Regions from separate parts of the Priestia sp. YIM B13551 genome, predicted to be linked through region 2. Evidence: a T-box and tRNA genes for the amino acid it is inferred to sense, from the RefSeq annotation. Region 2 holds a T-box; the other holds one or more tRNA genes.

Region 1 (7,858 bases), on a different contig from region 2:
AGTCATTGATCCATATGTGGATACAAATATTCCGCCAAAAACATTTATTGTGATAGGAAAAGATTTTTTAGTTGGAAATCAGCCAGATTTAAAATCTCTTCGTTTACCGGTTGAAGGTTCCTATTCAAATGAACGAATATCCGGTATTGGTGCTGTTTTAAGCATCGACCTTGAAGAAAACAAACAAGCGTTACAATCATTTTTAAATTAGGAAAAGGTGTCCATTAGCGGACACCTTTTTTATACTATTCAAAAAAACTTCTGTTTTTCCTCCCTATCCTTCAAAAAATTTTCAGCTTCGACAAAAAATGAAGCCATTTTCCTAGAAACAACCGTTTCTTTGGAGTTCTATTTTTGCTGTTACATGCGTATATGAAAGGAGAAGGACTTCTTTTTATATTTTTTAGCCAAGGAGATGAAATGATGAAATTATATGGTTTTCAAGCTGAAGAAGAGCGTTCCTTTCTTCATTCTACCTATAAAGTAAACCCATTACTTTCTCATACTGGAGATGTCAAAATCAGCTTTTTATCTTTTCAAGAAAATGATTATACCCCTCGTCAAGAAGCTACGATTCCACAGCTTCTTTTAGTCGTTCACGGGGAAGGCTGGGTAGCTGGCGATAACGGACTGAAAATTTATATCAAACAAGGTGAATCAGCATTTTGGAGAGCCGGGGAATCTTTTGAAGTCGGGAGTCTAACGGCTATGACAGGACTACTAATTGAAGGATTAGATATCGCTCCTCAAAAGCTGCTTACTTCTTTCTCACGAACAAACGCAAATTAAAAAGCCGCTGTGACGCGGCTTTTTTTATTATCTTAGTAATCGAGCGTAGCTTTCTGCACTATCTTGAATAACTTTGTCACTCAGATCACCGCCTGCTCCTTGAAATAAAAATGGAGTTTGAAACTTCATACCTGTTAAATTTGCCATAGCTTGAAAAGGAAGAAGCAGATGATTCATTGGGTAACGGTTGTATCCCCCTTCTTGATAAGCTTCTGCAGGGCCCCCTGTCGAAGTAGCTACGACAAACTCTTTTCCGTGAAGTTTAGTACCTTTGCTTCCATAAGCCCAGCCGTATGTTAAGACAACATCTTGCCACTCTTTTAAGAGTGCTGGTGAGCTGTACCAGTAAAATGGAAATTGAAAAACAATACGATCGAATTGAACAGCTAACTCCTGCTCTTTTTCTACATCAATTTTGAAATCGGGATAGTTTGCGTATAAATCATGAACGTACACATTCTCTTCTTTTTTTACTCGCTCTGCCCACGCTTTATTAATACGAGAAGATGCTAAGTTTGGATGCGCTAAAATAACCAGTGTTTTCATTTTGATACTCTCCTTCTGATATTTGTGCCTGCTTTATTCTTTTCTATTTTTATGCTTGCCTCTAACGGCTTGTTTACTCGTTCTTTGCTTTTCAGTCAGGAAATTCGTTTACATTTATAAACTACCAGTATTATCATTTTGCTTCAATAAAATTGCCTTTGTTTTTATCACCTTTAATTTTTTTATGTACCCAAAACGGCAGATAAAGGACAAGAAAGCTAAGAATCATGATTCCTTCAATCCATACTAAATACCAAGGATGAGGTCCAAGAACATCCAGCAAGGAAGCGTGCTCTGGCTTTTTCATCATGTATAAATAATTCGCCCCGAGTAAACGATTCATAGCATAGATAAAACCTCCGTACAGATTAACAGATACTACGCTTACCCATAAAGAACGAAACGTCGGCTTATATCTGCAGACAGCAATTAGCAGACAGCAAGCAAGTACCACACCGCCATGCGATACATAAAACTGCACATAGCGAAACTGGGCATACGCATAGCCGCCAAGGTCCGGGGTAATCATCGCTTGAACAGAGCTGCTGATTCCTGCGAAGTACACAAAATAAAAAAGAAGCCTGCTTTTGGTTATCAGCATAACAGCAGCCAGCAGCACGACTATATCGCTGAGCTGAAGAGGCAAGGAAGTTTCAGCGGACCACTGATGGCAGCTGATTTCCCAAGCCTGGTAGGCTGTTTCTGAAGCAATTAGAATGAGTGAAAGCAAAATGAACACAAACATCTTTTTTCGCAGCTGCTTTCGACACAAAAAAATAAATGCTCCTATGATCACGATAATAGCTAAAGTTACAAGATGTTCAACTGAAAAAAGCTGAAAGGAATGTTGTACAGGATGACACGTAAAAAATGAATTCATAAAAGCGCCTCCCTTCCATCAGAAAACAAATTCGGTACCTTTAGCTTGTTCATAAGGCCTCATTTTCATTAATGCTTCTCCCGCATTAAAAAGAGATTGAGACATAACGAAATCACGCCAATCTAAAGACGGACGAATGGAGTAAATAATCGAGTATGGATCACTTCTTGCACCGCAGTTGATTTCCATGCAAGGCTTCGCTTTCCGCGGGAGTCTTCGCGTTGCCCTCCAATCAACTGCTAGAAACAACTAAAATAAAAAGATCCGAACGATTCATCATTCAGATCTTCTTTCAACTAACATACTGTTGTCCTAGCTTTTTTCTTCGTTTTTACTCTTTAATTAATCCTTTTTTCACTAAGAATTGATGAGCAACTTCTTCAGCCGTTTTTCCTTTCGCATTTACTTGATAGTTCATTTCACGCATTTCGTCATCACTGATTTTACCGCCCAGTTGATTTAAGATTTTTTTCAGTTCAGGGTGCTCTTTTAGCGTAGCTTCACGAAGCACAGGCGCTCCTTGATACGGAGGGAAGAACTGCTGATCGTCTTTTAAGACTTTCAAACCAAACTGTTTGATTTCAGGGTCCGTTGCGTAAGCATCAAGCATGTTAATATCGCCTTTTTCTACAGCGCGATAGCGAAGCTTCGGCTCCATCGTTTTAATATTGGGGAAGGTAAGGCCATATTCTTTTTGAATGCCTACATAGCCGTCTTCACGATCTTTAAACTCAAGCGTAAATCCTGCTTTTACTTTATCTGTTGCATTTGCCAAATCTGAAATAGTTGTTAGATTATTTTCCTTGGCAAATTCCTTTGTTACGGTCAATGTGTACGTATTATTAAACTTCATTGGATCTAAATAGACAAGGCCGAATTTCTTTTGAAATCCTTCTTTTGCCTGCTTGTACACCTCTGTTTCATCTTTGCTGTCCGGCTGTTCCTTTAGATGCGTCACAATGGCTGTACCCGTATATTCAGGGTACAAATCAATTTCCTTGTTACGCAGAGCCTCAAATACAAATACCGTTTTCCCAAGCGACGAACGCAGATTTACTTTCATATCGGTTTGATCTTCAATTAATTCTTTGTACATATTAATTAAAATATCTTGTTCTGCACCAATCTTCCCTCCGATAACAAGGTCTGGTTTTGTTGCGCTCATCGCTGCAAACGGAGAAACAAGAATGAGTATTAATACGATGATCATAATAAACGAGCGTTTTTTGGACCCTTTTTTAGCTGAGTGTTCAATCGTTCGCAGAATTCCATCAAAAATAAGCGCTAATAATGCGGCTGGAATGGCTCCTAATAAAATCAAACTATTATCGCTTCGGTCAATACCAAGCAAAATTAAGCTTCCGAGTCCGCCCGCTCCGATAAGAGCCACGATTGTCGCTGTACCAATAATGAGTACCATCGCTGTGCGAATTCCGGCCATAATGACAGGAAGTGCTAGAGGAAGTTCTACTTTGATTAATCGTCTCCACGAGTTCATCCCCATGGCTTTGGATGCTTCAATTAAAGATGGGTCCACTTCTTTAATTCCGGTATATGTATTTCGTACAATAGGAAGAAGCGAATATAAAAACAGTGCAATAACCGCGGGAAAGGTTCCAATTCCGACAAGAGGAATCAGTAATCCTAATAAAGCGAGTGAAGGAATGGTTTGCAGTACGGCTGTTACGCCAATGATCGGTTCAGCAATGCGGTCATGCCTCGTTAAGTACAGTCCGAGCGGCACTGAAATTAACACGGCGATAACAAGAGCCAGTACGGAAATTTGAATGTGTTCAAGAAGAGCTTGAAACAGTGCATCTCCTCGTTGATCTAATAATGTGCTTAGTGCATTCATTACAGCGTTCCTCCTTCTTTCGTTTTATCAGAAAGAAACGCTAATAGGTTTTTGCGCGTTACAACGCCAATGCGTTTGCTCCCTTTTTTCACGGCTATTGCTTCATGGTCGTAAAGGGCGTCCATTGCCTGCTGAACAGTGGCGGTTGAAGCTAGCTCTTCAGTAGGTTCTACGTCTGGCTGTTCACTTTCTTTGACAAACATATCCAATGTCTCAAATAAAGCATTGCCTTGATTTCCAATAAATGTTTTTACAAATTCATTTTTAGGCTTTTGAATGAATTCCTCCGGGGTTCCAACTTGAACAATTTCCCCATCTTTCATCAGGCAGATACGATCTCCAAGCGTCATCGCTTCGCTCATATCATGCGTAACAAACACAAATGTTTTTTTGATTTTTTCTTTTAAGCTAATAATATCTTGCTGAAGCTGTTCGCGGCTTAACGGATCGAGGGCACTAAAGGGTTCGTCCATTAAAATAACGGGGGGATCGGCTGCGAGGGCACGTGCTACACCTACACGTTGCTGCTGGCCACCTGAGAGCTCAGACGGCTTCCGGTTTCTATATTGCTTTGGGTCTAGTCCTACCAAGGTAAGCAGTTCATCAATGCGCGTTTTGATTTTGTTTTTCTTCCAATGCTTCATCTCGGGTACAATGGCTATATTTTCAGCAATGGTCATATGAGGAAAAAGAGCAATCTGCTGCAGGACATAGCCAATGTTCCAGCGTAACTTATGTATGTTGTGGGCCGATACGAGCTTATCTTTTATGTATAGTTCTCCTTCGGTAATATCATGAAGACGGTTAATCATTTTTAAGGTGGTTGTCTTCCCACACCCACTCGGACCAATTAAAACGAAAAACTCCCCTTCTTTAATTTCTAGATTAATATTTTTCACGGCGGTCGTACCGTCTGGATATTGCTTTGACACATTCTTAAACGTAATCAAATTATCGTTCACACTCCCTGTTGAAATTTAACCCCTAGTTTCGTGTACCCAATACTTAGAGGCAATAAACATTCTTTTAAGAATATTTCTAAATATGATTCATAAGACATAGTGGAAAAGATACACATGTTTTCTCACAGCCTCCTAATAAGGCTATCAAACTGTTAAAGTTTTCACAAGGCGGGGAAGAATAATTCGGAGAATAATTTTAAAGTCAACACAAATAAAAAAACCTTCTTTCAACAAGAAAGAAGGTTTTTTTAGTATGCTAGCGACAGGGATCGAACCTGCGACCTCTTGCTTACCATGCAAGTGCTCTACCTACTGAGCTACACCAGCGTCTTGGAAAATTATATCACGTTTAAATTTATTTAGGAAGCGTTTTTTTAAATTTTTTTATTGGTATATTCTCTAATTTGCGTCTTCTGAAATTCGCACTTTCTACAAAGTTCCATATTTTATGTTAGAACTCCTTACATAAATTGTGTGAATTTTCTTTTTTTATATTACCCTTAGTAAAAGAGCTTACAAAAGAAGGGAAGAAAATAGATGGAACAACAACCAACCATGACCAAATCAAAAACGGCAACTCCCTACCCAAGAGACTGCACGTTCAGCCTGGAAGATTGGACGACGCTCGCCAAGTATTGGTACCCGGTCGCACGCTGCAGTGATGTAACAGAGAAACCAACGTCCGTAAAACTACTAGATGTAAATCTCGTTCTATACCGCACGACAAACAAAGTAGTAGCGGCTCGTGATTTATGCGTTCACCGAGGCACCCCGCTTAGCATGGGCTGGGTGGAAGATGATGAAATTGTCTGTCCTTACCACGGCTTCCGCTATGCAACGGACGGCGCATGCACGTCGATTCCAGCTCACCCTGATGCCAACATTTCTCCCCGCCTGTGTATGGCCGTCTATCCAGTTATTGAACGATTTGGATTAGTATGGACTTCCCTGACAGGAGAACAAGATAACCTGCCTTACTTCGATGCGTGGGAGGACCCTGATTTTCAGCAAATTGTTTGTCCGAGCTTTGATATCATGGGTTCGGCCGGTCGTCAAATGGAAGGCTTTTTAGACGTAGCTCATTTTGCTTGGGTGCACACGGACACATTTGGTGATCGAAACAACGCCTTTGTGCCTAAATATAAAGTAAGCGATACAGACTATGGGCTTCATGTAGAATATACCAGCACCGTGAGCAATTATTCCAAAGAACAGCAGCATTTAAATCCACCTGATTTTAAATGGCTTCGCGTCTTTGATGTTTATCCGCCGTTTACAGCTACGCTAAAAGTATACTTCCCAGAAGGCGCAGAGCTGTGGATTATGAATGCAGTCTCTCCTATTTCAGCCCGCGAAACACGTTTATTCGCACCAATCGCTCGAAACTTTGACAAAGATTCTCCCGTTGAAGGTGTGTATGACTTTAACCTTCGCGTCTTTGACGAAGACCGTGAAATGGTTGAAAACCAAAAACCTGAAGACTTGCCTTTAGACCTGCAGATGGAAGCGCATATTATGGCTGATCAAACGTCCATCGGCTACCGGAAATTATTAAAGAAAATGGGCTTAAGCTTTAGATATACAAGCTAAAAGAAATCCCCGCTGTCTCAGCGGGGATTTCTTTTTTATTTAGCAAACTGCTCGCGTCCTGCTTTTTCCTTTATCACTTCATCTTCACTTGCCGGCGTGGCGCGTTTCATAAACAATGAAAGAATTAAGGCAACCACCACTAGTACTACTGAGACGGCAAACGCATCGTTAATTCCTTGTACCATTGCCTGCATCCCAATCTGTTCTTTCATTTGAGCTGCTCCTGCTCCGCTCATTGCATCTTGAGCGAGCTCTTTTGCATGCGTAGCTGTACGGTTTGACATCACCGTTACTAAAAGAGCCGAACCAATAGCTCCCGATACTTGTTGAAGCGTGTTATTCATCGCAGTACCATGGGGATTAAAGCGCTGCGGCAACTGATTTAATCCGTTTGTCATAACCGGCATCATCACCATAGACATTCCGAACATGCGAAGCGTGTAAAGCGTAATGAGCGTTGTATACGTCGTATCAAGCTCTAAGTTACTGAAGAAATACGTCGTAACGGCTGTAATCGTTAGACCCGTTACAGCCAGTGCACGCGCTCCGAATTTATCAAATAATTTTCCGGTAATCGGTGACATCACACCCATTAGCAGCGCACCCGGAAGCATTAGTAATCCTGAATGAAGCGGAGAAATGCCTCGTACCGTTTGAACATAAATTGGCATTAGCAGCATGGCTGAGAATAATGCCATTGTGATCACCATTGAAATCGTTGATGATAAAGCAAACATTGGATATTTAAAAATGCGGAATTCAAGCATAGGTGTTTTCAGCTTGAACTGACGCGTAATAAATAAAATCAGCGCCACAGCTCCTACGATAATGGTGCCGTATACTTCCACAGAATCCCAGCCTTTATCCCCTGCTGAGCTAAACCCGTATAGAAGTCCTCCAAATCCAATCGTAGATAACACAAGTGATAGGAAATCCAAATTGATTTCCACTTTTTCTTTTTTGTCTTTTAATAGGAAGAAAGAGCCTATTAATACAATTGCCGCGATTGGCGTAACAAGGTGGAACAGCATTCTCCACTCATAGTGTTCAATTAGCCACCCTGATAATGTAGGACCAATTGCCGGAGCAAAAATCATAACTAAACCGAAAATCCCCATCGCAGCTCCGCGTTTTTCTAATGGAAAACTTGTGAGCAATACGTTCATTAAAAGCGGCATCATAATGGCTGCGCCTGATGCTTGAATAATACGAGCGGTTAACAAGACCGAAAATACG
Region 2 (7,858 bases):
GCTTAGACCGATTATTAACTCACACAAAAAAGTGTGAGTACATACTGCACCCACACTTCTATCGTTTTAATTAAGATACGATGTACCTGCTAACTGCTCTATGCGTCACTCAGGTGAGAAGCGGGTGCTTCTTCTTCTGTATAAACAAGTATTCAATTACTTAAGCTATTATAGTATCAACAAAGACAAAAGTCAATGATTTCGTTCTTTTTTCACAACAAAAATTATTGTATCAAAGGAAAAACATTTATGCAACAGTTTTTTATAAATGTTGCATAAAAAAGCAGAGAATTTCAATTCTCTGCTTTTTTCATTAGCGAGATGCTTCTGCTTTTACATTTTGTAAAAAGGCTTGGAAGTCCACTGTTTCTGAATTCTGCTCACCGTATTTACGTACGTTTACTGCTTTATCCTCTACTTCTTTATCCCCTACAACAAGCATATAAGGAATTTTTTGCATTTGAGCCTCACGGATTTTATAGCCGATTTTCTCATCGCGAGAATCAAGTTCCACACGAATACCCGCCAGCTGAAGCTGTTCTTGCACTTCTTTTGCATACTCAAGGTGAACGGTAGGTGATACCGGAATCACTTGAACTTGTACAGGTGCTAACCACGTTGGGAAAGCTCCTTTGTATTCTTCGATTAAGAAAGCTACAAAACGTTCCATTGTTGACACCACGCCGCGGTGAATAACAACCGGTCGATGTTGTTTTCCGTCTTCTCCTACATACGTTAAATCAAATCGTTCAGGAAGTAAGAAATCCAATTGAACCGTAGATAGCGTCTCTTCTTTACCAAGAGCTGTTTTAACTTGAACGTCTAGTTTTGGACCGTAGAATGCCGCTTCTCCTTCAGCTTCATAATAATCAAGGTCAAGCTCATCCATCGCGTCTTTTAACATGCTTTGTGCTTTTTCCCACATTGCATCATCATCAAAGTATTTTTCTGTATCTGCAGGGTCACGGTAAGATAGACGGAATGAATAATTTTCAAATCCAAAATCTTTATAAACCGCTTCAACTAAGCGAACTACACGAATAAATTCTTCTTTGATTTGGTCGGGACGTACAAAGATATGCGCATCATTTAGTGTCATGCCTCGAACACGCTGAAGTCCTGATAATGCTCCTGACATTTCGTAGCGGTGCATCGTTCCAAGCTCAGCAATACGGATTGGAAGCTCACGATAGCTGTGAATACCTTGTTTGTAAACCATCATGTGATGAGGACAGTTCATCGGACGAAGAACCAGGTCTTCGTTATCCATTTCCATTGCAGGGAACATGTCATCTTGGTAGTGCTCCCAGTGACCAGACGTTTTGTAAAGTTCTACACTTCCGAGCACTGGAGTGTAAACGTGCTGATAACCAAGGCTTACTTCTTTATCTACGATATAACGCTCGATAATACGGCGGATCGTCGCACCTTTTGGAAGCCATAAAGGCAGACCTTGTCCTACTTTTTGAGAATTTGTAAATAAGTTTAGCTCTTTACCAAGTTTACGGTGGTCACGTTCTTTTGCTTCTTCAAGAAGACGAAGATGCTCGTCTAAATCTGCTTTTGTAAAGAATGCTGTACCGTAAATACGCTGCAGCATTTGATTATCGCTGTCTCCGCGCCAATAAGCACCCGCCACGCTTAATAGTTTAAATTCTTTAATTTTGCCTGTTGACGGCACGTGCACGCCTCGGCAAAGGTCAAAGAATTCGCCTTGTTGGTAAATCGTAACCTTTTCACCTGCTGGAATCGCATCGATCAATTCAAGCTTTAGTTCATCGCCAACTTCTTTAAAAAGTTGAATGGCTTCTTCACGAGAAACTTCTTTTCGTTCAATTTCAATATTTGAATTAACGATTTTTTTCATTTCTTTTTCAATTTTACCTAAATCTTCAGGAGTAATTGATTCTTCCATATCGATGTCATAGTAAAAACCGTTTTCGATAACCGGCCCTACACCTAGCTGTACTTTTGTATCTTTGTACAAACGTTTGATTGCTTGAGCCATTAAATGCGCTGTACTGTGACGCATAATTTCAAGCGCTTCAGGAGCATCTGGCGTAATGATTTCAAGACTGCCATCTTGTTCAATTGGCGTACGTAAATCCAGCAGCTCGCCGTTTACTTTGCCTGCTAATGCTTTCTTCTTTAATCCCGGGCTAATAGAAGCCGCAATATCTTCTGTTGATGATCCTTTTGGATACTCTTTAACAGCTCCATCAGGAAATGTCATTTTGATTACTTCTGACACAACTTTCCACTCCTTTAACATAACTGAATAAACTTTTTGTAAAAACAAAAAACTCGTCCCTTATCAAAAGGGACGAGTTGTGTATACACGCGGTACCACCCTTGTTTCCTCTTCGTATCTTGGATAACCCAAAGAACCCGAAGCGGCTCGAGGTTTTATAACGGAAATTCCGTCAGTAATTACTAGAGGCTCTGCTCGTTTACTACTGAAGTTTAGAGGTGGTAAGAATATATTCCGTGTTAGGAGATTTCCAGCCTGGATCTCCCTCTCTACAAACCGTAAATATACACTCATGTCCTCATCATAACTTGTAACATATAGCTGTTTTTCAATATGCATTTATTATATTCATTTTCAAAATAGAAATCAACCTTTCACGTTATATTTTGCTTTTGATCAAACGGAAATTCATTTTTTTCGTATAACATAACTTTTTCTTGGAAGATATTTTGAATGGTATAAACAAAATCATGATCATGCTGGTCGCTATACAGATGAATAGCAGCTGGAGATAAACTTAGCAAAGGCGCGATAATAGTTGAGTCTATGTATAATGATTCTTGTTCAGATAAAAAGGCCTCTGCTAGAGCTGCACATTCACGTTCAGGAACATATCTACTATTGTGGTCGTACAACACAAACTTGTTTTTATTCAAGTGCATTACATACACATCGCCTGTAGATAACTGTCTTTCATTAGCTGCTTGACGCAGCTGATGAATAAGAATTTGATAGTCTTGTTCAAGCTTATATTCATCAATCGCCAGCTCGGCATAATAGCGCAGCCGCTCTTGATATTCTTTTAAGCGGAATTGGAGAAAAGACTCAAAGGTGAATGTTACATTATGAATGAAGAAGTCTTGAAGAGCCTGGCGGATAAGTAATTCTCTTGGAAGAGAAAATGTTTTTTGCGGAATTTCGCCTCTCTCTCCTTCCATAATCCCCCCCATAATTTGAAGCAGCAAATCTTGCTCTTCCTCTTCTGAATAGAAAAATTCTTCTTTTAATATGTTTACCATCATCTTTTTTTCTTTCTTTTTTAAAATTACGTGGGTTAATACCGGTATCACCATGTCTTGTAAAACGGCCTCTCTATTGTATGTCTCATCAATGACTAAAAGCTGATTATTCACCAGCTTCAAGCACTGTGAACCATATGATAAAGCGCTTCGCTTCGCGCATAAAGACTCATATACAACGACTGCGTCTTCTACATATTTAAAGAATATTTTCATTCCTCATAGCCCCCCTTTGGACACGCTTTATTAATGTATATGGGGCAACATGCAAAAAAATGAGCAAGTCGTTACAAGAAATGTAAAACGACCTGCTCATCTATTTCGTTTATTCTCTCCATTCATTTCAACAGGAATGGCTAGAGACTTAATTCGTTCCATGACACGAGCGGCTTTGAGCTCTTCCTGCTCGCCTCTTTGGGTATAAGTCAAATGATGTTGAAGCTCTTTAAAATTTAAATTCGAGCTGAAAAATGTCGGCAAATTTTCGAGCATACGGAATTGTAAAATGGTTCCGAGCACATCGTCTCGCATCCAGCTCGTTACGGATTCTGCTCCGAGATCATCAAGCATAAGAACCGGTACTTTTTTGACATACTCTATTTTCTCATTGAAACTTTGATCTTGAAACGAACCTTTTAACTCACGCAAAAACTCCGGGACATACAGAATGGTAGATTTCACTTTCTTTTCGGCTAACGCATTGGCAATTGCTCCAAGAAAATACGTTTTCCCCACACCAAACGAACCGTGTAAATATAAAGCTTTCATTTTCTTATTTGGCTCATATTCTCGCACAAAATCTCTTACTAGTTTAATGGCTTCAAATCTTCCCTGCTCAATTTCAATATCAGACATTGTTGCCTGTAAAATTTCTTTAGGCACGTACATACACTGAATAAAAGATTCTTGTTCTTTTCGCTCATCTTCTTGTACTTTTCTAGGACAGCGTTCATACTGTAAATCAATATTACGGCCTTTTACAACCAGCTGAGGGTGGTATCCTTTCACCATGTTGACGCAGCTTTGCAAAGAAGGACACTTGTCACAGCATTTGCTTTGGTCGATAAATTCATGCATCTTCATCAGACCTCGGTCGACCATTTGCTCATCTAACTCATGGCGATGCTCTTGCAAAAATGTTTTAACTTCGGGATTAGACAGGATACTGTTTCTTAATGCTTCTAAGCGTGCTTTAAAATCCTTTTTGTTCACTAACTGATTTAGTGAATCATTGATAGGCTTCATCTTTTTCACCTCACCTCTATCATACCTGCTTTTTATTCTTTATGCTTTTGTTTTAGCTCTTGATCTAACTGCTTGAGCTCTTCTTGTAGCTTTCGTTTTTCTTCTTCAAATCCGTCCACTTCTTTTGAAGGCTGCTTTTTCTCTTCTTTTTCTTCATCGCTCAGCCACTCTGGCACCATTTCTTTACGCACAATTTTTCGTCCAGCCGTTTTTTTATTTTGCTTTGCTTCGGTCCAATTCTGATATTCTTTCTGTTCATTTTTAGCTAAATTCATGGCATCTTGAACAGTTTGTACCTTTTTGCGCGCCCAGTGTCCAGCAATTTTCTCTACATAGCTCTTAGATAATTTCATATCGGATCTTAGCATAACATAGTAAATAAGAACATTTACTACCCCTGGTGAAAGCTTTTGGTTAAACATCACTTCTTCGATCATTTGCAAATCTGCTTTTGAAGGCTCTGCTCCCCCGGAAAACTCGATCAAAAGCTGTCGAGGAGAAGTCACTTCAAGCTGTTGAATGAGCTGCTCTTCCTTTGTCTGCGGCTGCTTTTCCTGCATAGTACGAAGCATAGGCGGCTGAATTTGTTCGCTTAGATTTGGAAGTGCTTCTCCATTTTCAAATTGGTAAAAGGACTGTGCCGCTTTTCTAAGCAATTCAATATCAACTTGATCGTTCTCATTTAGCGAATCGAGCACCACGTTTTTCATTTGAAGAGGATCGATACCGTATAAAAAGGCTAGCTTTTCAATCGCTTGTTTTACTTTAGATGTAATAGACCTTTTCGAAATCATTGAATCTGTTAGACCTGCTAAAAATAAATCAAAATCAAAGGAATCCGGGCTCATCTCAATAGAAGCGCGTTTGGAGGAATCCACAAAGTCCGTTTGAGCATCAGGAGAAAATACATCCTTGCTTTCAGACTGAAAACTTGGAGCCAGCTCTGTTGCTTTAACTGATTTAAATACATCGTTAAATGAATGCGTCACATCTGTGAACGATTGGTCATCGACGAGTGAATCAGAAAAATAATTTTTTACTTTTTGAAAGATAGATTTTCCGAGTCGGTTATATAAATATACATTTAACACGCCATCGTTAAAAAACTGATGGGGCGTAAGAGGAGGAATGAGCTCATAAATGAACACACGAACATCATCTTCTTCCTTAATATATGTTTTTAACAAACCAATGCCTTCTAATTTTAACCGCTCATGGTAAATAGCTTTCAAATTAATTTGCATCATTGACATTAGATGATGATGCGTAGACTCTTTCCCCCATAAACGATCTTGTTCCAGCTCGCTCCATAGCGTCATATACAGACCAAAGCACGTTGTACCCACCAACGGCTGATAGAGCATGGTTAAAATCTTTCGGTCGTATTCCTGCAGTATGCCGTTCGAACGAACAACATAACGATCGACCGGTATCATTTCTTTCCAATGTTGTTCTTTCATGTCGTTCCCTACCTACTTTTAAAGTAATAGAAATGACAAAAAAAGAGCCTAAAGAATACTTCAATAGCTCTTTTACAGTCGTTCCTTCTTAATTAAATCTTTTAATTCATCAATAAATACATTGATGTCTTTAAATTGTCGGTATACAGAAGCAAATCGAACATAAGAGACTTCATCGATAGCAGCTAATCGCTCCATCACCATTTCTCCTACCACATCTGACTGCACCTCTGATGTACCCTGACTGCGCAGCTCTGTTTCAATATCGTGTACGGTATCTTCTAATTGTTTTAAGCTTACTTGGCGTTTTTCACACGCCTTAATTAACCCTCGAAGGATTTTGTCTTTGCTGAACTCTTCTCTCGCTCCATCTTTTTTTACAACAATTAACGGAAGTTCTTCTACTTTCTCAAAAGTTGTAAAACGATAGTGACACTCTTCGCATTCACGTCTTCTACGAATAGAGCGGCCTTCTTCTACAGGGCGCGAGTCCAGCACTCTCGTTCCATTGTAATGACAGGATGGGCACTTCATATTCTCAGCTCCAATAATAAACCTTGTTTTTCTTTTTATTTTCTCTTATATAAGTTAATTTCCATCTATGTTAGCCGGCTATTCGCCATTTATTATGATTTTTATCATCATTTCCTTTAACAAACACGATGCTGTATTAAAGGATTTGCTTTATTCCATCTTATAGAAAACAAGGCTTGAATACAAGTAAAGGAAAAGGAATTTCCCCATTTTATTTCCTGAAATTCAAAAATGATAAGGAACTTACGAAGAAAGAGGAATAAGTTTTTGATCAAAGCTCTTATAAAGCGTACGTACAAGTTCTTTACTAAAACCAAAATCAACCGGCACCACTTTTGATTCTGTTGTAGCAGAAAAATCGATAGCGGTTTCAAGAGGACGTACGTTAATAATAGTAATCACAACAAAAGCTTTTCTTCCTTTTACAACGTTTAAGCTAATTTCTCCTCGCTCTTCATACGCAGCAAGTATCTCTATCCCTTGCATGTGCTTCAACATTTCATGAACTTGCTTAAATGCATTCCCGGCCGTTGTTTTGTAATAATGCGTTTTTAGAGTCGGATCTGAATGGTGATCGCTTGTTTCTACATGATTAGAAAATAAAGATTTAACTGCTTGTACTACCCCCATGTTGTTATCCCCTTTGTTTTTGCGTATTAAAAATTTATATACTAAAAAGAGGTGTGTAATACACCTCTTAACTTACGTAATCAATCGACACTATTAAAGTGCATTCGCTTTAGTTTGTTTTACCTGAACAGGACCCATTCCACGTGGTAATTCAATTGTTTCACGTGTCTGTGCACTTAGAGCATCTGCAATATAATCTGCTGCGATTGTAGGATCTAAATGACCACAAGTATAAACATCGATACTTGCATAACCATGCTCTGGGAAGCTGTGAATCGTTAAATGTGATTCTGAAATAATAACAACGCCACTTACACCTTGAGGTGCAAATTTATGGAACGCTACTTCGCGAACTTCCGCACCAGATTTTAAAGCTGCATTAACAAACGTTTTTTCAATATAATCAATATCATTTAACTTATCGAAATCGCATCCCCATAATTCTGAGATGACATGACGACCCATTGTTTCCATAATGATATTTCCCCCTTTAACAATTTTTAATCGTTAAACATGAAGTTCTTTCGCCATATAGCATGTTAACTACCACGGGGGAAAGTTAGTCCAAAGAGGTCCTAACCCTTTAAGTAGCCACATCACCGAAAGGTACACAAGAAGTTCACGAAACATAGTATACTTTGTTTACATTTATTTTGCAATACGTGTTTTGATTTTATTAAAGATTGTTCTTGCAGATAGACCTATACAAATTACCCCTG

Evidence for each region. The T-box of region 2 lies ahead of thrS (threonine--tRNA ligase). A T-box ahead of a tRNA ligase gene usually reads a tRNA of that ligase, here a tRNA-Thr.
Region 1: it encodes a tRNA-Thr, which carries the amino acid that the T-box ahead of thrS (threonine--tRNA ligase) is inferred to sense. The anticodon was not compared.

Annotation. Positions count from the first base shown of each region.
Region 1 covers NZ_JBHZOX010000002.1:885,663-893,520, forward strand. The annotation lists gene ACFX4N_RS14180 (LCP family protein) at 1-211, shown strand, start outside; gene ACFX4N_RS14185 (hypothetical protein) at 424-789, shown strand; gene ACFX4N_RS14190 (NAD(P)H-dependent oxidoreductase) at 817-1,335, opposite strand; gene ACFX4N_RS14195 (YwaF family protein) at 1,469-2,215, opposite strand; gene ACFX4N_RS14200 (ABC transporter permease/substrate-binding protein) at 2,547-4,070, opposite strand; gene ACFX4N_RS14205 (ABC transporter ATP-binding protein) at 4,070-5,020, opposite strand; tRNA gene ACFX4N_RS14210 (tRNA-Thr) at 5,287-5,359, opposite strand; gene ACFX4N_RS14215 (aromatic ring-hydroxylating oxygenase subunit alpha) at 5,570-6,622, shown strand; gene ACFX4N_RS14220 (DHA2 family efflux MFS transporter permease subunit) at 6,658-7,858, opposite strand, start outside.
Region 2 covers NZ_JBHZOX010000004.1:145,747-153,604, reverse strand. The annotation lists ribosomal protein L20 leader region at 20-142, opposite strand; gene thrS (threonine--tRNA ligase) at 314-2,272, opposite strand; T-box leader at 2,317-2,565, opposite strand; gene ytxC (sporulation protein YtxC) at 2,626-3,486, opposite strand; gene dnaI (primosomal protein DnaI) at 3,583-4,515, opposite strand; gene ACFX4N_RS20445 (replication initiation and membrane attachment family protein) at 4,548-5,975, opposite strand; gene nrdR (transcriptional regulator NrdR) at 6,048-6,509, opposite strand; gene ACFX4N_RS20435 (hypothetical protein) at 6,753-7,139, opposite strand; gene speD (adenosylmethionine decarboxylase) at 7,233-7,613, opposite strand.